DNA from 4 places in the Shewanella sp. BC20 genome. Region 1 is predicted to be linked to each of the others. Evidence: predicted binding sites of a transcription regulator. Region 1 holds the regulator's gene; each other region holds the start of a gene.
The links. Region 1 encodes sigma-54, which starts transcription at its own class of promoters, with help from an activator protein. Its sites were predicted from a motif close to GTTGGCACGNNNNTNGNNT; they were not measured.
Positions count from the first base shown of each region.

Region 1 (5,560 bases):
CCATCCGGGCGGAGCCTTAGGTCGTAAGCTGCTGCTTAAAGTCAGCAACGTGATGCACAGCGGCGATGATTTACCACTGGTTAAACACGATATCTGCATCACCGATGCCCTGTATGAGATCTCCAAGAAAGGCCTTGGCATGACCGCGGTTATCGATGAGCAAAACAAACTCGTGGGTATTTTTACCGACGGCGACCTGCGCCGCGTTATCGATGCCCAAGTCAACCTACGCACCACGCCGATTGCCGATGTGATGACGCGAAACTGTGTCACAATTACAGAAAACGTTTTAGCGGCGCAGGCGCTGCAAGTAATGGATTCCAAAAATATCAACGGCCTGATAGTGATAGATAAAGAACATCATCCTGTCGGAGCCCTCAATATGCTCGATATGGTTAAAGCGGGAGTGATTTAATGCCACAGCAAGGTTTTTATGGCCCCATCAGCGACGATGTTTGGCAAAGGGCGCAAAAAATTAAACTGCTGATCTGCGATGTGGACGGGGTGTTTTCCGACGGCCGCATTTATTTGAGCAACTCAGGAGAAGAACTCAAAGCCTTCCACACCCGCGATGGTTATGGCGTGCGCTCATTATTGACCAGTGGTTTTAATCTGGCGGTCATCACTGGCCGTCAGTCTAAAATTGTCGAAAACCGCATGACGGCTCTGGGTGTAACGCATATTTATCAGGGCGTGGATAATAAATTCGTTCCCTATGAAGAACTGCTGTCGCTCTACAATGTCACCCCAGAAGAAGTCGCCTATATTGGTGATGATATTGTCGACTTGCCAGTGATGAATGTGGTCGGCTTGGCCGTCTGTGTTGCCGATGGTCATCCCTATGTCCGCCAACATGCCCATTTTGTGACCCACTTAAATGGTGGACATGGCGCACTCAGGGAACTCACGGATCTGCTCTTACTGAGCCAAAATAAGTTCACTTCCGCCCATGGGATGAGCATATGAGTCGTGTGACCCTCGCCATTATCGCCTTTTTTGGTACTGCGCTGGTGCTATATTGGCAAGTGCAGCAAAAACGCGGTGGCGATACGGATGACAGCTTGAACGTCAGTGACAGACCCGATTACATTATCGAAGATCTGCGCAGCATTGAGTTTAATGAGCAAGGGCAAGTTAACAGTCGCGTCACGGCAAAGCACATGGAACACTATGAGCTGAAAAACCAAACCGACTTTACTGAGCCCGTTTATCTTGTCTATCCCGACCAAGGTAAAGCAAAATGGCAGATCCGAGCCGATCAAGGTCGACTCAACAAAGATACCGGCAAGGTTGTATTAGAAAATAATGTTATTATCGATGCCATCAGCCCTGGTGAACCCATACAGACATTGTCCACCAGTTTTTTAGAACTCGATCTCAACACTATGATAATGACCTCTGACCGCATCATTTACGTCACAGGGAAAGATTTTAATATTCAAGGGCAAGGCCTTTATGCCGACCTTAACGCGCAGGAAGTGCAATTGACCAGTCAGGTAGTAGGAACCTATGAAGCAAAATAACATATTACTTGCCGGCCTAATGCTAATCACCAGCATGAGCGCCTTCGCCAAGGTTGGTGACTTACAGCAAGAAGTGAAAATTAAAGCCGTTAGCCAAACTGCGGACATTAAAAACAACCAGATCATTTTCTTCGGTCCGGTTGAAGTCACCCAAGGATCGATCAAAATCCATGCAGATCAACTACGTGCATTTTCTGCCGAAGGGGAAAACAGCAAGATTTTAGTGGCAACCGGTAATCCTGCGACGTATAGCCAGATCCTCGACGATGGACGCCCAGCTTCAGCGAGCGCGAAAGAAATTCGCTACGAAATGGCGACCCGCACCCTAACTTTGACGGGCTCAGCGAGCCTAGACCAAGCGGGTAGCCAAGTGACGGGTAACCTCATCCGTTACGATATTATTCAGCAAAAATTGATCGCTGAGAGTACGGGTAGCGGTGATGATCGCGTGATTACCATTATTCAACCTGATAACTATCAGGAAGAGATCAAGAACCAGCCCGCGGACAAACCTGTGAAAAAACAGGACTCTAAATGACCCAAATCACCTTAAAAGCACAGAATCTCGCTAAGAGTTATAAGAGTCGTCAGGTTGTGAAAGATGTCAGCCTGACGGTGAAAACGGGTCAAGTCGTCGGCTTACTCGGCCCAAACGGCGCAGGTAAAACCACCACCTTTTACATGGTCGTGGGCTTAGTCAAAAGCGATAAAGGCCATATCTTTATCGACGATGATGATTTAACCGCCGATCCCATGCACCTGCGCGCCCGTAAAGGCATTGGTTACCTGCCACAGGAAGCCAGTATCTTTCGCAAGCTGACCGTGCACGACAATATCATGGCGGTACTGCAAACCCGTAAAGAGCTCAATCGCGATCAACGCGAAGAAGAGCTGGAACATCTGCTCGAAGAGTTCCATATCACCCATATTCGCGATAGCCAAGGCATGTCGTTATCGGGCGGTGAACGTCGCCGTGTCGAAATTGCCCGCGCTTTAGCGGCCAATCCTAAGTTTATTCTGCTCGATGAACCCTTCGCCGGTGTCGACCCGATTTCGGTTATCGATATCAAGAAAATCATCGAACAACTCAAGAGCCGAGGCCTTGGGGTACTGATCACAGACCACAATGTGCGCGAGACCTTAGACGTCTGTGAACATGCCTACATTGTCAGTCACGGAAACCTGATTGCCGAAGGAACTCCCGCAGAGATCTTAGACAATCAGCAAGTTAGGGCTGTGTACTTAGGTGAACAATTCAGGCTATAGTTACTTAAACAGAGCCAATTAGCCTTGAATTTTGGCTTATAAGCGCCATCAATATGATACAAGCGGCCTAAATTCAAAATAATAACGTAGGGATCAGCGGTAACATGAAAGCGTCACTCCAGCTCAAACTGGGTCAACAGTTAACCATGACGCCACAACTCCAACAGGCCATTCGTCTGTTGCAATTGTCGTCATTGGAACTGCAGCAAGAGATCCAGCAAGCCTTAGACTCTAATCCTCTTCTCGAGCTGGAAGAGGAGCAATTCGACGCGCCTACCGAACGTAAGCAAGATATCGCCGATACCGACTTTAGCGAAACGACGGCCCAGCCACAGGAACAAGACAATTCCACCGTGGACATTGCCGAGTCGTTGACCAAAGAATCCCTGCCCGAAGAACTGCCCATGGACACCACTTGGGATGAAGTCTTTACCGCCTCGCCAAACTCAGGTTCTGGTGCCAGCCGTGAAGATGACATGCCCTTCCAAGGGGAAACTAGTGAAGGCCTGTACGAACATTTAGAATGGCAGAAAAACCTCACGCCCTTCTCTGAAACCGATTTAGCCATTGCCACCGCGATTATTGATGCCATCGACGATCAAGGTTATCTCACTCAAAGTACTGAAGATATCCTCGAAGCCATGGGCAATCCTGAGATAGAACTGGATGAAGTCGAAGCCGTACTCAAGCGAATTCAACACTTCGATCCCGTTGGTGTCGCCGCAAGGGATTTAAGCGAATGTCTGCTTATCCAACTCTCCCATTTTTCGCCGGATACCCCACACCTCGAAAACGCCCGAATGTTGATCAAAGATCATTTAGATCTGATCGCTACCCGCGACTTTAGGTTGTTGATGCGTAAGACCAAACTTAAAGAGGACGAGTTAAGGGACAGCATAGCGCTGATCCAAACCTTAAACCCTCGCCCAGGTTTGCTCATCACCCCTGTTGATGAAGAATATGTCATCCCCGATGTATCGGTGTCGAAGAAAAACGGTCGCTGGGTGGTCGAGTTAAATCCAGATTGCATGCCAAAAATCAATGTTAATCAGCAATATGCAGCCATGGCGCGCAGCACTAAAAGCCAAGCCGATAGCCAATTTATCCGCGGGCATCTGCAAGAAGCCAAGTGGTTTATCAAAAGCCTTGAAAGCCGTAACGAAACACTGCTCAAGGTGGCAAACTGCATAGTGCAATATCAACAGGGTTTCTTCGAATACGGTGAAGAAGCCATGAAACCTATGGTCCTGAACGATATCGCCGAGGCGGTAGAGATGCATGAGTCCACCATTTCACGGGTGACCACACAAAAATACATGCATACCCCAAAGGGACTTTTTGAACTAAAATATTTCTTCTCAAGCCACGTCGGGACTGATGATGGCGGTGAGTGCTCATCCACGGCAATCAGAGCCTTCATTAAGAAACTGGTTGCAGCGGAAAACCAGAAAAAACCATTAAGCGACAGCAAGATGGCACAGCTTCTGGCAGAACAGGGAATTAACGTTGCGCGCAGAACCATTGCGAAGTACCGAGAAGCGATGCTTATTCCCCCTTCCAATCAGCGTAAAAGTTTATAGCCTAAAGTGGAAATCGGAGGACGTTTATATGCAAATAAACCTGAGTGGACACCATATCGAGATTACTGAATCGTTACGGGCTTATGTTGAGGAAAAGTTTTCAAAACTTGAACGTCATTTCGAACAGATCAATAATGTGCACGTTGTGCTCAATGTTGAGAAAATGCAACAAATTGCCGAAGCGAGAATCAACCTCACCGGTGGTGAAGTCTTCGCGACTTCAGAGCATGCAGATATGTATGCTGCCATAGACGTCCTGATCGACAAGCTTGATCGTCAGGTTATTAAACACAAAGAGAAGTTAACAAAACACTAGCAATGGAACTTCGTACCATACTGCGGCCGGAATGCACGACCTGCGCCACTCCGGGCAGTAAGAAAAAGGTACTGGAACTTATCAGCGACTTAGCCGCTGCCCAGTACCCCACCCTCTCATCTCAAGAGATCTTCGAAAGCCTAGTGGCGCGCGAAAAGATGGGGAGCACAGGTATAGGTAACGGCATCGCCATTCCACATGGTCGATTAACCGATATAACACAACCCATAGCCATATTGGTGAAATGTGAGGAGCCGATAGCCTTTGATGCTATCGATAAACAACCTGTCGACATTTTATTTGCGCTGCTGGTGCCTGCTGACCAATGTCAACAGCACTTAAGCACTTTGTCCTGCATGGCTGAAAAGCTCAGCGACAAACAAATATTGAAGCAATTGCGCAAGACGCATGATGAAACGGAACTCTATCAGGTAATCACTGGATGAAACTGGTCATAGTGTCAGGGCGCTCAGGCTCAGGCAAATCGGTCGCACTAAGAGTGCTTGAAGATCTCGGCTATTATTGTGTCGATAATCTTCCGTTGCCGCTGATTGGCAGCTTACTCGAACAGCTCAAGGGCAGTAACGATCTCGTCGCCATCAGCGTTGACGTGCGTAACCTGCCGGAGCAAGACAAGGTACTCGTCAAACAGCTCGCAAGCCTGCCAGAGGGCACTGAACTTACCAGCTTCTTCTTAAATTCCAGCGATAAAGTACTGCTAAAGCGCTACAGCGAGACTCGGCGCTTACATCCCTTATCTAAGAGCCGAGTATCACTGCAAGAAGCCATCAAACTTGAAGGCAAATTGCTCGAGCCCCTGTCACAGCAGATGGATCACTACATAGATACCTCAAATCTGAATATCTATGAACTCA
Region 1 covers NZ_NHRI01000015.1:71,592-77,151, forward strand. Annotated here, with positions in the region: gene CBX96_RS15570 (KpsF/GutQ family sugar-phosphate isomerase) at 1-415, shown strand, start outside; gene kdsC (3-deoxy-manno-octulosonate-8-phosphatase KdsC) at 415-966, shown strand; gene lptC (LPS export ABC transporter periplasmic protein LptC) at 963-1,523, shown strand; gene lptA (lipopolysaccharide transport periplasmic protein LptA) at 1,510-2,061, shown strand; gene lptB (LPS export ABC transporter ATP-binding protein) at 2,058-2,789, shown strand; gene CBX96_RS15595 (RNA polymerase factor sigma-54) at 2,894-4,369, shown strand; gene hpf (ribosome hibernation promoting factor) at 4,398-4,685, shown strand; gene ptsN (PTS IIA-like nitrogen regulatory protein PtsN) at 4,688-5,131, shown strand; gene rapZ (RNase adapter RapZ) at 5,128-5,560, shown strand, end outside.

Region 2 (5,560 bases), on a different contig from region 1:
TATTTGGCGTGGATGGGATTTGGCGCGCTTAAGGCTGCGGTCGCCTTTTTCAGTAAACCCAAAACCGTATTGAACGGCGAGGGCGCTGAGCCCACTGGATTTACATCTACCTCGGAAAACAGCCTTGATATGCCCACGGCGGGCGCGGTAAACGCCTTATCACCTAAACAGGGGTTTATGCGGGGGCTTTATACCAATTTATTGAATCCTAAAGCCTTAGTGTTTTTCTTAACCTTATTCTCTGCTCTGATCACCCCGAGCGTGACTCCGGTGACGAAATTCGCCGCCGCGCTGATGTTATTTGTGTTGTCACTGCTCTGGTTTGGCTTTCTGGCGCTGATGCTCTCTAAAGCTAAGATACAGCAAAAGCTGCAACGACTCACACCTATCATCGATGGGGTGATTGGGTTGATCTTTATGTCGGTGGCGGTAGCAATAGTGTCTAATTTGCTGCTGGCCTAACGGGGTAATAGTGAGGCTGTGATGCGGCTTACTGCACATAAGCTTGGGGGGATTGTGTGTGTTTATCCCTCCTTAGCTATGGTATCCTTGCCAAGTCTTAATTTGGATGTTTTTGACTTTAAAGGAATAAATCATGTCTAGTCGCCCGTTTTATCAAGGTTTTTCAGCGGTTAATCGACTCTCGCGTTTAGGGCTTTATACGGGCTTGTTGCTGGGGAGTCTTAGCTCAGTACCACAGGCTCAGGCCGCCCTAGAGGCGGAGTACGTGCCACAGGTGCAAGCCTTGATTGATGCGGCCAAGGCGGGTGATCGTCAGGCGATTGCCGAGCAAATTTCTTATCCCCTCCAGCGGGAATACCCGCTCCCCGATGTGCAAAATCCACAACAATTGCTGACGAGATTTCAGCAAGTCTTTGATAGCAAGTTGCTGAGTCAAATCGCCAATTCGACCACAGAGAACAACTGGGAGACTATGGGCTGGCGCGGCATTATGCTCGATCACGGCAGTGTCTGGTTGGATTTCGATGGCAAAATCTCGGGCATTAATTATCAAAGCCCAGAGGAAGCTAAGTTAAGGGATGAACTGATCGCCCAGCAAAAAGCGATGCTACACGAGAGTGTGCGCGAGTTTGCTAGCCCTGAGCTGGCGTGGGAAACCGAGCGATTCATCATACGTGTCGATGCCCTCGATCGTCAGCAATACCGTTATGCCGCTTGGTCAAAGGGTAAATCCCTGAGCGAGAAACCTGATTTAGTCCTCAAAAAGGGGAAGTTAGTCCTCGATGGTAACGGCGGCAATCATTCCTTCCAGTTTAAAAGCGGCCCCTATCTTTATGTCTGCGATGTGATTGTGCTGAGCGCCGAAGAGAGTCCAGTGGGTAGACTTTATGTTTACAAAAACGATCAATTACTGGTGCAGGAGCCTGTGATTAAGGCGTTATAGCTTAATTGGCCATTCGCTTAAGGCTAATTCCCTGAAGCGAATGCCATCAAGCTTGTCTGTAACTGTCTTTTTATCAACACAGGATTAAGGTTTGTTGTCATGATTAATCCCACTAAAATCGCCATATTCAGCAGTGCCATAGTGCTGTTGTTTTTACTGACAGAATGTCGCCAAAAAGAGCAAATTCCCCTGTGTGGCCACGTCGAAGGGACGCCAATCAATACCAGCTTTGATGGCGGCCTCGATAATAACGACCGCACTCTAGCATCAACCAACTGCTTAAAAATCAAAGCGCTTTACGATAAAAGCGATCGCCAGACGAAATGGTTTAGCAGTTCGCCCTCTATCGCCGTGATGAATGCCTTGGGTTATCTTGAACAAGATGATGCCAACAACCGTGGCGATAGCTATGCGATGACGTTTAACGTACAGGAGGAGTTTGTATTTGGCCCGAGCCGAGGCGAATACGCCCTGTTTCGTCAGGACGGTAAGGGCGTTATCTTACCCGGCACCGAAGCGGCCAAGGGCAATGAGGCCAAGATTGGTGTCGATGGACAGTTTGACCGCTGGTGCCAAAAGTTGGCTTCACTCGAATTTGGCGGTAAAGACAATTGGCGCAGGCCAACAGAGCAGGAGTTAAACACTCTCTATGGGTACGGCGAGAGTCGCGCAGCCTATCAACGTGCGCAGTGGAGTTCGACAATCCCTTCTTGGTCTCGCACAGTGTATGAGACCGAATTCGAGGTCGGCATTATCTCGGTCGCCCCCAGCGGCTATAGTTTTCGCAGTTATGCCAATAGTGCCAACTATGCCGTTTGTGTCGCCGCGTTTTGAATACTAAAGAGAGCTTGAATAAGCTCTCTTCTCGTCTCATTTAATCAGCCTTATTTAATCAACTTAATCAGCGCCTTAAATCGGTCGCCTTGGGCTTCGTGTTGCAGTTCAAATAACAGTGACTCCACATTGGTGAGAGTGGCTCCCTTGGCGGTCATCATTTGAATGCCCAGCTGTTTATTGTCAACGCTGCGGGAAGACACCGCATCGGCGACAAGATGCACTGAGTAGTGTTGGTCGAGCAGATCGCGGCAAGTTTGGTACACGCAGACATGGGTTTCTATCCCCGCAAGCAACACCTGTTTGCGTCGAGATTTCGTGAGTGCATTGGCAAATTCATCACAATACCAACCGCTAAAATGTTGCTTGGCAATGGGCGAGCCAGTTCTTTCGAGCAAGGTTTTTAACTCTTCGGTGGTCGAGCCAAGTTTGGCGGGCAATTGCTCGAGCCAGAGGATGGGGATTTCAAACAGCTGTGCGCCTTGGATAAGTGTACTCAACTGCTGATGAAGCTTGGCTGAGTTATCCATGATCTGAGCGAGCTTTCCCTGCACATCGACGATAACGAGTACACATTCTTCGGGTTTTAACATCGGGCGTTCCTTCTGCGCGGGTGGATAAAGGCATCGTTTAGCGATTGCTCTGCTTATTTTGTGAATTGTGTGTTTTTTGCACTGTTAGTAAACCCTAATTGGGCTGCCTCACCAATAGGGCAAAGGTCGAATATGGCGTGCACTTAAATTGCTCACTAAAAGAGTGCGTCGCTCTCCTGCTTGCACAATTCTGGTGCATTTTTAATCTAACTATTCCTGGTTAATCTTTGTTATTTCTTTTAAATCAATAAATTAAAATTCTGGCCTGATGATTGAATTATCTTGGCTACAAGTTAATAACAATCGCGTTTTTTGGAGGTCAGGATGAAACTAGTCAGCGCTATCATCAAGCCATTTAAATTGGATGATGTCCGTGAAGCTATCGCCGGTATTGGTATTGAGGGGATGACGGTGACCGAGGTTAAAGGTTTTGGCCGTCAAAAGGGGCACACGGAGTTGTATCGTGGCGCCGAGTATCAGGTGGATTTTTTGCCAAAAGTAAAACTAGAAATTGCCACTAAAGCAGAAAATCTCGACATGCTAATTGAGGCGATTACCAGTGCGGCTCATACGGGAAAAATTGGTGACGGAAAGATTTTCGTTATCGACTTAGAACATGCCATCCGTATTCGTACGGGTGAACTCGACACTGAAGCGCTATAGGGGGCGGAAGATGGAAGAACTAACAAAATTAGGCGTGACAGTCTCTGAACTGCGCTTTGCACTCGACACCTTTTATTTTTTGATTTCAGGCGCTTTGGTTATGTGGATGGCGGCGGGTTTTGCCATGCTCGAAGCCGGCCTAGTGCGCTCTAAAAATACCACCGAAATTTTAACTAAAAACGTGGTGTTATACGCGATTGCCTGTGTGATGTATCTATTGGTTGGTTACAACATTATGTACGTCGACAATGCCGAAGGCGGTTGGTTGCCTTCACTCGGTACGCTGATTGGCTCACAAGCCGAAGATGCAAACCATGCCTTAGAATCTGACTTCTTCTTCCAAGTGGTGTTTGTGGCAACGGCGATGTCGATTGTCTCTGGCGCCGTGGCGGAGCGGATGAAGTTATGGGCCTTCCTGTTCTTCTCCGTGGTGATGACAGGCATTATCTATCCTGTTGAAGGCTACTGGACTTGGGGTAAAGGCTTTATCTCTAGCTTAGGTTTTGTGGACTTTGCAGGTAGCGGTATTGTGCATATGACAGGTGCAGCGGCGGCTATCGCTGGGGTGTTACTGCTCGGTGCTCGTAAGGGCAAATACGGCCCTAACGGCCAAGTGAATCCGATTCCTGGATCTAACCTGCCAATGGCAACCTTAGGGATGTTTATCCTGTGGATGGGCTGGTTTGGTTTCAACGGTGGCTCACAATTAATGGTTTCAGATGCAGCCAACGCTAGCTCTGTCGCTAAAGTCTTCGTGAACACCAACACCGCAGCCGCTTTTGGTGCTATCTCTGCCCTAGTTGTGTGCAAAATGATTTGGGGTAAAGCGGACTTAACCATGATCTTAAACGGCATTCTGGCAGGCTTAGTGGCGATTACTGCCGATCCGCTGTCGCCTTCGCTGCTGATGGCAGGGGTGATTGGTGTGGTTGCTGGTGGTTTAGTGGTGTTCTCTATCGTGGGTCTGGACAGAATCAAGATCGACGACCCAGTGGGCGCGATTTCTGTGCACGGCGTTGCGGGTTTCCTCGGTTTGATGTGTGTCCCCTTATCAAATGCCGATGCCACTATCACAGCGCAATTAACTGGCGCAGCGATTATCTTCGCATGGGTATTTAGCGCGTCGTTTGCGGTGTGGTTTGTACTGAAGATGACTATGGGCATCCGTGTTTCTGAGGAAGAAGAATATAACGGTATGGATGCATCTGACTGTGGTATCGACGCTTACCCAGAGTTTGTGACTGTCAAAAGTGCAGGCTAACAGGTATTGATATCACTTGATGCCTCTAAGGGATAAGAGGATAGTAAAGCAGAGCCAAGTGCTCTGCTTTTTTTATGGGTCTTCGACTGCCATGCTGATACCACAAGGAGTGAACAATGCGCTTATTCTTTGATTCCACTGGACAACTCAGACGCACCTGTTTGCTTGGGGGCATTCTGAGTGCACTCATAACCTTGCCCGCTTTTGCAGGGCAAGTCGTAGTGACTCGCTCGGATGAGCCTTTCGATGCTTTTGCCGTGCGCGATCAAGTGTTGAAAGACTATGAATGGCAGGAATCTTTGCGAAGACAGGAGCAAATTCAAATTCTGCAGGCCTTGCCACTCGGTTGTATCGCGCAGGTAAAGCCTTACCCTTACTTCACTTGTGGTCAGGATAACTATCGCCCCTATCGTTATCAGCAGCAGGATGTGTATATCAAGGTTGACCCTCCGGCGCAGCGTTAACCTTTAAGCTGCCGCAATCCTTTGTGGCAGGCCATTATTTTTTGTAACCATTTTATGACGTCTTTTTGGCCAAGTGTAATAAGCTCAAATAGGAGCCTTATGGTCTGGGGGACGTATTATGATACAACTGCGCACCATCTCTAGCGGTATATTCTGCTCATTATTACTTTTACTATTATGGGGGTGTAGCTCGATAGCCCCAAAACCTAGTGATGATGAGATAGATGCCCTATTTGCAGATTCGTTATTTAAATCTGTCAGCAATATTCCTAGCGTCGAGGATATTTTCAGCCTTCCGCCCTCGGTCGCAGCCGATGTCCGGCGCGCCTACGACCGCTAC
Region 2 covers NZ_NHRI01000005.1:43,169-48,728, forward strand. Annotated here, with positions in the region: gene CBX96_RS07260 (LysE family translocator) at 1-462, shown strand, start outside; gene CBX96_RS07265 (hypothetical protein) at 596-1,405, shown strand; gene CBX96_RS07270 (DUF1566 domain-containing protein) at 1,505-2,239, shown strand; gene CBX96_RS07275 (hydrolase) at 2,290-2,832, opposite strand; gene CBX96_RS07280 (P-II family nitrogen regulator) at 3,157-3,495, shown strand; gene CBX96_RS07285 (ammonium transporter) at 3,506-4,756, shown strand; gene CBX96_RS07290 (hypothetical protein) at 4,873-5,220, shown strand; gene CBX96_RS07295 (lipopolysaccharide assembly protein LapB) at 5,339-5,560, shown strand, end outside.
Region 2: a site for sigma-54 is predicted at 3,092-3,110, ahead of CBX96_RS07280 (P-II family nitrogen regulator). Genes of this name have one in related genera too.

Region 3 (5,560 bases), on a different contig from region 1:
CAAGAATACTTGGTTATCTTTGAGTAAAACCAACATCCAAGCGGCTTTCTCTGGGATAGTTTTCTTCGGTTTTTTACCCGGGAAATCGGTTTGCCTGCCCATAAGTTGGGCCTTGCAATCGACAGCCACAGGACAAGCGGCACAATTGGGTTTGCTGCGAGTACAAATGCTGGCACCAATATCCATCATGGCTTGGTTATATTTTTGAATATCCTGCTCTGGCGTTAATTGCTCGGTTAATTGCCAGAGTTGTTCTTCCACAGGTTTTTGACCGGGCCAGCCCGCAATCGCGCCATGTCTTGCTAATACGCGCTTAACATTGCCATCAAGGATCGGATGATGTTGCCCAAGTGATAGGGATAACACTGCACCTGCTGTCGAGCGCCCAATACCTGGCAGCGCTAACACTTGCTCAAAGTCTGTTGGAAATTGCCCTTGATACAGATCGCGAACCATCTTAGCGGCTTTATGTAGATTGCGAGCTCTGGCGTAATAACCAAGCCCAGTCCAATGATGCAGTACTTCATCATCCGGCGCGTTAGCGAGGGCTAACACATCGGGGAAACGTGCCATAAAACGCTGGTAATAGGGGATAACAGTCGCTACCTGAGTTTGTTGCAACATAATCTCAGAAACCCATACGCGATATGGGGTTTTATCTTGCTGCCAAGGGAGGGTTTTACGACCGTGGGTGTCGTACCAATTAACGATACGTGTAGCAAAGGAGGCTGTAGATTTCATCGGCGCAGTGTAGCGGGAGATTGGTTGGCAAACAAGTAACACCCCATCGAAAAATCGGCCTAGATTCGCTCTCTAGGATAATCTTGTTATACTTCGCCTCCATTAGTGCTTGCACTGTAAGTTGAACTTTGGATAATGCCCTTCTTTTTAGATGGTGTTGTCCACGAGACGAGGCAAAAATGAGCGAAGTCACTACCGCTGAATTTAATGAAGAAGGCAAGTATCTGCGTAAGATCAGAAGCTTTGTCCTAAGAGAAGGTCGTTTGACTAAAGGTCAAGCGCAAGCCATTGAGACTCAGTGGCCAACAATGGGCTTAGATTACAGCCCAACACCATTAAACCTGACCGAAGTGTTTGGTCGCGAAGCCGATACCGTACTGGAAATTGGTTTCGGCATGGGCGCCTCTTTAGTACAAATGGCGCAAGAAGCTCCAGAGCAGAATTTTATCGGTATTGAAGTCCATAAGCCTGGCGTGGGTTCATGCTTAAGTGACGCTGCCGCTGCTGGGGTGACTAATCTTCGCGTGTATCACCATGATGCAATGGAAGTGTTAGAACATGCTATCGCCGATGGTAGTCTTGCTCGCGTGCAATTGTTTTTCCCCGATCCTTGGCATAAAAAGCGCCACCATAAGCGCCGTATCGTGCAGGCGGAGTTTGCTGAGCTTATCCGCCGCAAACTGAAGATTGGCGGCGTGTTCCATATGGCGACCGACTGGGAAAACTACAGCGAACATATGCTGGAAGTGATGAATGCGGCCAATGGTTACAAAAACCAATCCGCCGATGGTACCGTGGTGCCGCGCCCAGATCATCGTCCACTGACTAAATTTGAAGCCCGCGGTCATCGCCTCGGCCATGGCGTGTGGGATCTGATGTTTGAGCGTATCGCTTAACATCTTTTATGGATTTTATTTTTTAACACAACGGGGAAAATCACTATGGCAAAGAATCGTAGCCGTCGTTTACGTAAGAAAATGCGCGTTGATGAATTCCAAGAGTTAGGTTTTGACATTACTTGGACCTTCGATGCATCTGTCTCTGAAGCCGATATTGATGCAACAGTCGATAAGTTTATCGATGAAGTCATTGAAGCCCGTAAGTTAGGTTTCCACGGCGGTGGTCATATCGAGTGGGAAGGTATTATTGCTACCCAAACTATCGGTAAGTGCACCGAAGAAGATGTTGCTGCAGTGAAGGCTTTCTGGGCGGGTCAAAAAGTGACTCAACTTGAAGTTAGCGATCTGTACGATATCTGGTGGAGTTAATGCCAGAACAGGCGTTATTAGAGGAAGTGGTCGACAAAGTTCGGCCCTTGCTCGGCCAAGGAAAGGTTGCTAATTACATCCCTGCGCTCGCCAATGTTGATGCTGGTAAACTGGGCATTGCCGTAACCACGATTGACGGTGAAACTATAGGCGCAGGCGATTACCTTGAGCCATTTTCAATTCAAAGTATTTCTAAAGTTTTCAGCTTAACCTTAGCGCTAACTTTATATGAAGAAACCGAAATTTGGAGCCGCGTCGGCAAAGAACCCTCGGGACACTCCTTCAATTCACTAGTCCAAGTTGAACTCGAGCGGGGTAAACCTCGCAATCCCTTTATTAATGCTGGCGCGTTAGTTATCGCTGACTTATTGCAGAGCCGTTTAGGGGCGCCTAAGCATCGGATGTTGGAATTGGTCAGGGCGCTGAGTCAAAACGATAAAGTCTGTTTCGACAAGCAAGTAGCGGATTCTGAATATCAGCACAGTGCACGTAATGCGGCCATCGCTTATCTGATGAAATCCTTCGGTAATTTTCAAGGCGATGTCGATACAGTGCTGCGCACTTATTTTCATTATTGCGCCTTAAAAATGAATTGCGCCGACCTATCGCGGGCGATGTTGTATTTAGCCAACCGTGGTAAAACCTTAGATGGCACTGAACTTATTTCGCAGGTGCAGACTCGGCAATTAAATGCCCTGTTAGCAACCTCTGGCTTGTATGACGGCGCCGGCGAGTTTGCCTATCGTGTTGGTATGCCGGGTAAAAGCGGTGTTGGCGGCGGCATTATTGCGGTGATCCCCGGGGAACTCTCGGTCTGCGTTTGGTCACCCGAATTAGACAATCAAGGTAACTCCCTCGCAGGGACGGCGATGCTTGAGCATCTCAGCCAGCGTCTCGGACGTTCAATCTTCTGATTTAACTCTTTTATTAGCACTGTTAGGCTAAATATTAGTGAAATTCACTAATCTGCTATCGGTGCTAATTTTTATAACCTCATACTAATCATATTGTTACAAAGTTGGCACATCTTCTGCTATTCATCTTTTAGCACGTTAGCTTAGTCGAATTTCTCAGATTAAAGGATGAACAACAATGAAGATAAATACACTATTAACCGGAGTGGCATTATCGGGTGTTATTTTAAGCGCTTCTGGCTTGCAATCAGCACAAGCGAAAACCGAGCCGCAAATCGATGAGCGCTGTGAGGTTTCTCTTAACTATGATGTGAGAGTCGAACCGAAAAAATTAGTGATGAGCGAGAAGGGCACCGAGAAGTATCGCATCGAGCTCGACAAGTTATACGTTGAAGGCAAGCAGGTAACCTTAACCGACAAACAGAAAAAGCTCGTGAGCCAGTATGCCGATGAGGTGTCGACTCAGGTTCCTGAAGTCATTGAATTAGTGAATGAAGCCGTTGCATTGGCCTCTCAAGCTGTGAGTATGGCATTAACGCCACTGATGGGCGATGTGGCTGGCGCTAAGTTTGATGAGATGATGGCGGGCGTGCAGAAGCGTGTTGATACCGTAGCCTACAAGCAGGGCGATAGTTTTTACCTTGGTGCGACCGAAGAGTCGATGCAAAACACCTTTAACGACGAATTTGAGAAGGAAATGGAGCAAATCGTGCAAAACTCCATTGGCACTCTAATGATGAATATCGGCAGCCAAATCCTTGCGGGCGACGGTGAGTCCTTCGAAGCTAAGATGGACGCATTCTCACAAAAAATGGATAGATTAGGCGATGATATTGAGCAGCAAATTGAATCCCAATCTAAGGGCATTGAAGCGAAAGCCGACCGTTTATGTGACCGTTTTGAAAACCTGCTGGTGCTTGAGAATCAACTGCGTAAAGAAGTGCCAGAGTTAGCGCCCTATGTGTTGACTCAAAACACTCACCATGAATTACGTGAATAGTGCTCGGCAGAGTAGCTTAAAACCAACACTGGTTGGAGTCAGGTAATGTCGACCTAACTGACACCATAAATACAGTGATATAAATGAAAAGCCCCAGTACGTTAAGTGTCTGGGGCTTTTTCTTGATTCATTTTAGCCAAGCGGAATGATATTAATCTAATTGCTTGCGGCTATTTACTATGGAATATTACATTCTAAAGACTAATGTTTGGTATACTCTTAAAATATAATGAAAAGCTGGCAATTCAGTCAGATAGAACACTCTACTTTAGCGGACTTTTTCGGGCTAAATCTCTACAACGAACCCAATTGCTGTGAGATATTAAGGTATTGAGGGATGCTTCAAGGCATTTGTGCTGCATTCCTATGCTATTCCGAAAGTTAATATCACTGTCGAAACTGCTTAAGGCGACTTTCCATGTTAGAACTGTTAGAACCTATTGCGATTTTTACTCATGTGGCCAGAGCTGGTAGTTTTAGTGCCGCCGCAAGAAGGCTTGGGATCTCTAAATCTAAGGTCAGTACGCAGGTAGCCGATCTCGAACATAGACTCGGTGTTCAACTGATCCAGCGTACCACTCGAAGCTTAAGTCTGACTGAAGCTGGACATTTGTTATATCTGCAAGGTGAAGAGTTGCTTCGCGATGCCGAACAGGCCATTGCTAGCGTGCATAACTTAAACGATGCCACCCGCGGCGTGTTAAAGGTGGGGATTTCCCAGTCCTTTGGTGCTATGCATATCATTCCCGCGCTGCCATCATTTATGGCCAAACACCCTGAACTCGAGCTGCAAGTCAGCTTATTAGATCATAAGGTGGATGTAGTCAGCGAAGGTTTAGACCTATTGTTAACTATGTCTGAGCAGCTTCCCTTGGGTATGGTGGCGCGCCCTTTGATGAAGTGTCAGTTCCTACTCGTTGCCTCGCCTGATTATATTGCTAGACATGGTGAACCGTCGCGTCCAGAACAATTAGTCGACCATAACTGCTTGGTGTATCAAGGTGAGTGGCATGAGCACAGCATGTGGCAGTTTAAAAAGGGCGATGATTACTGTGAGATAGGTGTCTCTGGTAACTTTAGAGTGGATAACGCTCCTGCTTTAAAATCAGCTGCGATCAGTGGCTTAGGGGTTGTCTATCTTGCCAGTTACTTGATGGAAGATGAAATCGCTAAGGGCACCTTAGTGCCGCTGCTGAGGGATTGGCAACTGACTCATCATTTACCGCTACAGGCCGTTTACCCACGTCGTAAACACTTAGCGCCTAAGGTGAGTGCCTTCATTGAGTTTATTAAAGACCACATTGGTAATCCGCCTTATTGGGATATTCCCTATGCGGAACTCTTCAGTGAACGTCAGTAATTTTGGAAACATTGTTCTTAAAATGCGTTCAATGCGTTTTGAGCGAGTTTGGTAGTTTTTAGATTTTATTAAAATCAATCTGTTATGTGATTTTTAGTTTGTATTTTAGTTTGGTTTTTTAGGGTTTTCTAAAACAGCTTTTTAGTGGGTGTATTGAAGTCTGTTCTTAAATGAATACAATGGTTGCCAGATGATTCGGAATGACCTGAGTCCTACACTTTTATTGGAAATGACCCCTTTCGATATCAGCGTACAGGTTGGCAGCAATGCAGTTTCG
Region 3 covers NZ_NHRI01000034.1:2,380-7,939, forward strand. Annotated here, with positions in the region: gene mutY (A/G-specific adenine glycosylase) at 1-741, opposite strand, end outside; gene trmB (tRNA (guanosine(46)-N7)-methyltransferase TrmB) at 921-1,637, shown strand; gene CBX96_RS21260 (YggL family protein) at 1,683-2,009, shown strand; gene glsB (glutaminase B) at 2,009-2,923, shown strand; gene CBX96_RS21270 (YggN family protein) at 3,102-3,923, shown strand; gene CBX96_RS21275 (LysR family transcriptional regulator) at 4,342-5,283, shown strand.
Region 3: a site for sigma-54 is predicted at 3,027-3,045, ahead of CBX96_RS21270 (YggN family protein). Genes of this name have one in related genera too.

Region 4 (5,560 bases), on a different contig from region 1:
TGCTGATCCGTAGGTGACGGGCAAAACGCTCATTCACAATCTCGAGCGTGGGCATACGGCCACGCACAATACGGTCTTGAGAGGAAAAGTCGTAGGAGCGAGCTTCCAGCCCAGCGGCATCAAGCTCATTATCCTCTTCGACGTCATCGACTCCGTGTAAGAGCGCATCAATTTCGTCTTGGCTTAATAAATCACTCACAGTATTGTCTTCGCCTCTTTAAGGTGCTGAAGATAAAAGGTTATTGCATTACAAAACCGGTGAAGAGTACTTTCTCAACCACTTTACGTCCGGTCACAGATTGCAAGGTATTTTGTACGCTCAGCAGTGCTAATTGTCGCAATTCATCTTTACCCGCCTGTGTACTTAACTTTTGCACATCGGCGCCACTAAAGGTGGTTAACAGCGCATCTTCAATCAACGGAATATGCTTTTGGGTCAACACATCATCGTCTTGGCCTCTGACCATCAGTTGCACTTTAATTTCAACGAGACGAGCACGGTCAGGCCCTGGGAGGTTAAATAAAAAGGGCCGTGGCATTGGCACATAGGCCGCCATTGCCGCATCGGCGGCAGGAGTGGTCGCCTCCGTTGCTGTAGCACCTTCGGCGGCAGCTTCGGGCGCCTCATCACTGCTACCGAGGAAAAACCACAGGGCGCCCCCAATCAACAGGGCTGCAAACACGCCCGCACCGATAAAAATAAACTTCTTCTTACTTTTAGGCGCTTCGGTGCTTTCAAGTTCTAATGATTCTTCCTTGGCCATTTTCTGTACTCTTTAATTGGCTAAATTCGGGAATGGGATCAGGGCTTGGCGCATAATCCGCTTTATTACTATAGGTTACCTTCTTAAGCGTAATAATCTATACCTGAATTTAAACTAGTTGCTTGATTTAAACCTAAATCTAGCTCTTCTGCCGAGAAATCATCCACATTTCCACCGCTCGAACCACCCGCTTCACCAAATCCCCCTTCGCGGCGTTGACCTTGGTCCCCTTGAGAAACATGACTGTCGGCCAATTGCATTCCCTGCTCCTGTAATAATTCACGTAGGCGAGGAATGGCTTGCTCTACAACATCGCGGGTTTGCGATTGTGTGACATGGAACTGCACTTGTGTCTGGTCGCCATGTACTTGTACTTTAACCAACATATGCCCAAGTTCTGGCGGATCTAAACGGATTTCCGCCTGTTGGATCCCTTGACTCACCATAGTCACTAATTGCTGCTTCATCACAGGCGAGAAGCGCTGGATCATCTCCTGCATTTGGTTTTGAGTTTCTACACCTTGGCGCAAGGAAAGCTGTACTTGAGGAATATCTTGACGCTGGGTTGCCGGCGTTGCCAAAGAATGCAGTGAAGATACCGCTTTAAATTCCACTGGCTTAAACTCGCTGCCCGTCTCTTCACTGCCAGAACTTAAAGCAGCAACTTGGCTATCTTGCTGCGCATCGAGAGTAACCGCTAACTTAGCGTCTTTTAGCAAAAAGCCTGCTGAAATCTCGGCGCGAGATGGGTTGTCGGCAGTAAGGCTCGGATCGATGGCGGTGGCAGCTGAGACATTAGTCGCTACATTAGTGCCTAAGGTATTAAGATCGTTAGTATTCGCGGCTGTGGCCGCATTCGTCGTTAATACATCACTCGCAGAGGCATTAGCCGCTTTAATTGGTGTTTGATTATCAACGACTTGGGACATCATACTTTGGGGTGCAAGAACTTTATCTGCTGGCTGCGTCGACACATTTATCGCCTTAGCGCCAATGTCTGTGGTACCAAGCTCTTTTCCCCCCAACACGGGCTCACCCTCGATGGGTAAAATATGATTCTCGGGCGGTTTAACGAACTTTTCGCTGCGCAGACCTGTAAGTAGTGCTGCATCATCAATCAAATGCGGATCATCAACTGAGGTGCCTTGAGTATCAGTTTCCGCTACAGTCACGGCCGCATCGACATCAGCCGCGTTCTGTTGTGAGGCTTGCTGTTGTAATAGCTGTGCGGTGATTTGCACAGTATTTTGTCCGGCCGCCTGTGAGGCAACTGGTTCAGAGTCTGGTGATTCAGTACTCACATCCACTTTTGTATTACCAAGGCTTGTGTTGGTAGGCTGAGCGAACTTAGCCATTTCATCGGAAAAAGTGCCGTCAATAATAGAGCTGTCGGTCTGAGATTGAGCATCGACCAATAACGAGGATGAGTCGGTATCGGCATCTTCAGTTGCCGCAATATCGGTCTCAAGCGGCAAAGACTCGCCCGGCGCTGCCGCTTTCTTCATCTCATTTGCCATACCAATCTGGGCGAAAATCAAGTTGATATCGGCGTCATCATCGGTATTGGTATCGTCAGTGCTGGCTTCCGCTTTGACTGTTTTGACGGCCACATCCTGAGACACAGGGGTTTTAGTCGAGGGGGATAATACGGATGTGACTGAAGCCAACGCTGCAGAAAAGTCTTCACTATTAGTATCTTGAGTCAATGCTTTACTTGAGCTAGCGCTATTTTTCGCGCTTGACGCTAATAGGATATTGTTCATTTGTTGCATATCAGCTCCTAAACGTTCACCCGAAGACATAAAAAAGTAGGGCAAACGTCAATTTATGCGGCTTTGGCCATCTCTGGCATAAAGCAAGCAAATAAAGTGCCAATAAGTGAGGGTTACATGTCGAAGAAACAACTTACACACGCAATGGCGAGCTTGGGTTAGGGTTTATTGCGGCGAAAAAACTGCTGAGAAGCAAATTCATCGGTCATCTTTTGCTCTTTTTTCAACTCAAGTGCTTGGCGTTTTTTTTCTTTCTTATCTAAGAGCAATTCAACCGCCTTACGTTTCTTTTGCTTGTCGAGCCAATGCTGCTGACGATAGTTTTTCTGCTTCTCACCATCGGCGACCACACGATTTTGTTGGGCAATGGCCTCATCGATTTGCCGAATAAAACGGTGGAATTGGTGATAATGGCTAGCACTGATGGCTTGTCCCTGCTGAGACTGCATCTGCTTCATATAGTCCAAGCGATAATTGTTGAGTGCATCCAACTGATTTTGGCGCTTTTGACACTCTAGTTGCGCCGACTTTAGCAGCAGTGCGGCCTGCTCCTCTGCATCGAGGGCTAATTTCAACACCAGTAAGAGGGGATCGGCATTCGCCATAACAGTCTCGATTATTTACATTGCGCCGCGAGTTGCCCAAGCATGACTTGGCTATCGGCAAAACTAAAGGCATCACGCATCGTCTGCCGTAAGAAGGCATTCATCGCAGGTTGCAGGCGTATAGCGTTATCGATTCGCGGGTCGCTACCTTGGGCATAGGCGCCAATCGAAATCAGATCCTTATTCTGTTGATAGAGGGAATAAGTCTGCTTGACGCGGCGCATGGCCTCTAAGTGCTCGTTCGAAATCACCATTGGGGCCACACGGCTGATCGAAGCCTCAATATCTATTGCAGGATAATGCCCAGAATCGGCCAGCGAGCGTGAAAGCACAATATGGCCATCGAGGATCGCCCGAGATGCATCGGCAATCGGATCCTGTTGATCGTCGCCCTCGGTCAGCACAGTATAAAATGCGGTGATGGAACCTTGACCAGGGCCGCCATTACCCGCCCGTTCAACCAAGCGTGGCAATTTAGCAAATACCGAAGGCGGATAACCTTTAGTCGCCGGCGGCTCCCCTACGGCCAGAGCAATTTCCCGCTGCGCTTGAGCATAACGAGTCAGACTATCCATTAATAACAATACGTTATAGCCTAAATCACGAAAATACTCAGCGATACGAGTCGAGGTTTCACAGGCGCGAAGGCGCATTAGCGGCGAGGTATCGGCGGGCGCCGCCACCACAACAGAGCGTGCTCTGCCCTTTTCACCGAGGATTTCTTCAATAAATTCTTTTACTTCACGGCCACGTTCACCCACCAGCCCCACCACAATGATGTCAGCTGTCGTGCCCCGGGTCATCATCCCTAACAGCACACTCTTACCCACACCCGAGCCCGCAAATAGGCCCATACGTTGACCCTTACCAACGGTTAGCATGGCATTGATGGCACGCACACCCACATCGAGAGGTTCAGTGATCGCACGGCGAGAAAGTGGGTTGATGGCGTTACTGTGCCTTGGCGCCTGCTGATCGGTCGATAACGCGCCAAGACCATCTAAAGGCACACCATTGCCATCGAGTACACGTCCCAATAGGGATAAGCCCACACTCAGCCCCGCCTGCTCACCTAAGGGGACGACACGGGCGCCGGGTAACACGCCGCGTAATTCCTCAATCGGCATAAGATACAGCAGTTCATCGTCAAAACCGACGACTTCGGCAATCAACTCTCCTGCCATGGTTTCGATTGAGCACAGGCTCCCCACGGGCGCACGACAACCACTAGCCTCTAAGGTTAAACCAACCACGCGCACCAATTGACCACTGGCGATAGCTCGAAACGGCGGGACTTTATCGATGCAATGATTCAGTTTATTCAGCAGTTGATGGCGGCGACTTTGCATCTTGCTCTCCATCAGCTTGCGACTCTGTACTCAGGGACTCGGTGCTCTGCGCCTCGTCACCTAGCTCTGCACTCGATACCCGTTTTGCGGCGTTTTCCTCATCGAGAGCCGCTTGGCGTTGTTGCTGCTGATGACTCAAATGGGACTGTTGATTACGTAAGGACTCAAACACCGCATCGATGCGCGAGGACAGGGTTAAGTCCACCAGCGAGCGTTGGCTGCTGATAATACAATCCCCCACCGTTAAGCTAGGATCGGCCTCTAATTGCCATTGGTTACGGTTCAATTGAGTACTGGTATATAACTGTTCCACCAAGGCAACATCATCGGGGTGCATACGAATACTGACGCTTTGCTCCTTGATTGGCAGAGATTCGACCCCTAAACGTAGCGCCGACAGGATTTGTTCTGGATGAGTTTTAAGTTCATGACCAATCACAGATTTAGCCAACGCCATAGTGAGTGTCATTAAGGAATGCTCAATATCGCCATCGAGTAATTGCAAAGGCTTTTCAAATTGACTTAGCAGCCCTTCAAAGCGTTGGATTAAGGTTTTAGCTTCGGCAAGCCCTGCCTCGAGCCCTTGCTCATGGCCTTGGGCTAGGCCCTCGGTATGTCCTTGCTCCAGCCCCTCTAGTCTGCCTTGTTCTAGCCCTTCGGCATACCCTTGCGTCTTACCTTCGTTAAAGCCTTCTTCTTCGGCTTGAGCACGAATATCTTCAATTTCAGCCATCGTTGGCGGCGCAATAGTTTCGGCTGCCACCGCCTTAGGCGCATGCTGCTGGGCAGAATAACCAAACAGGTTAGAAATACTCGCCTCTTCGGTTTCAGTGACATCGGGTAATTGCCAATGGCTGAACTCAATCTCCGAGTCGCTCACCACCCGATGGGACAATTTATTGTCGCTATTGTCACTCCGATTAGAGGAACTCATCGCCGCCACCGCCGCCTAACATGATTTCACCGCTGTCACTTAAACGACGCGCAATTGACAGAATTTCTTTTTGAGCGATTTCCACTTCGCTGATCCGGATTGGGCCCATGGCCTCTAAATCGTCACGCAGTAACTC
Region 4 covers NZ_NHRI01000006.1:98,971-104,530, reverse strand. Annotated here, with positions in the region: gene fliM (flagellar motor switch protein FliM) at 1-199, opposite strand, end outside; gene fliL (flagellar basal body-associated protein FliL) at 240-764, opposite strand; gene CBX96_RS08465 (flagellar hook-length control protein FliK) at 848-2,536, opposite strand; gene fliJ (flagellar export protein FliJ) at 2,695-3,141, opposite strand; gene fliI (flagellar protein export ATPase FliI) at 3,153-4,490, opposite strand; gene fliH (flagellar assembly protein FliH) at 4,459-5,424, opposite strand; gene fliG (flagellar motor switch protein FliG) at 5,411-5,560, opposite strand, start outside.
Region 4: a site for sigma-54 is predicted at 2,622-2,640, ahead of CBX96_RS08465 (flagellar hook-length control protein FliK). Genes of this name have one in related genera too.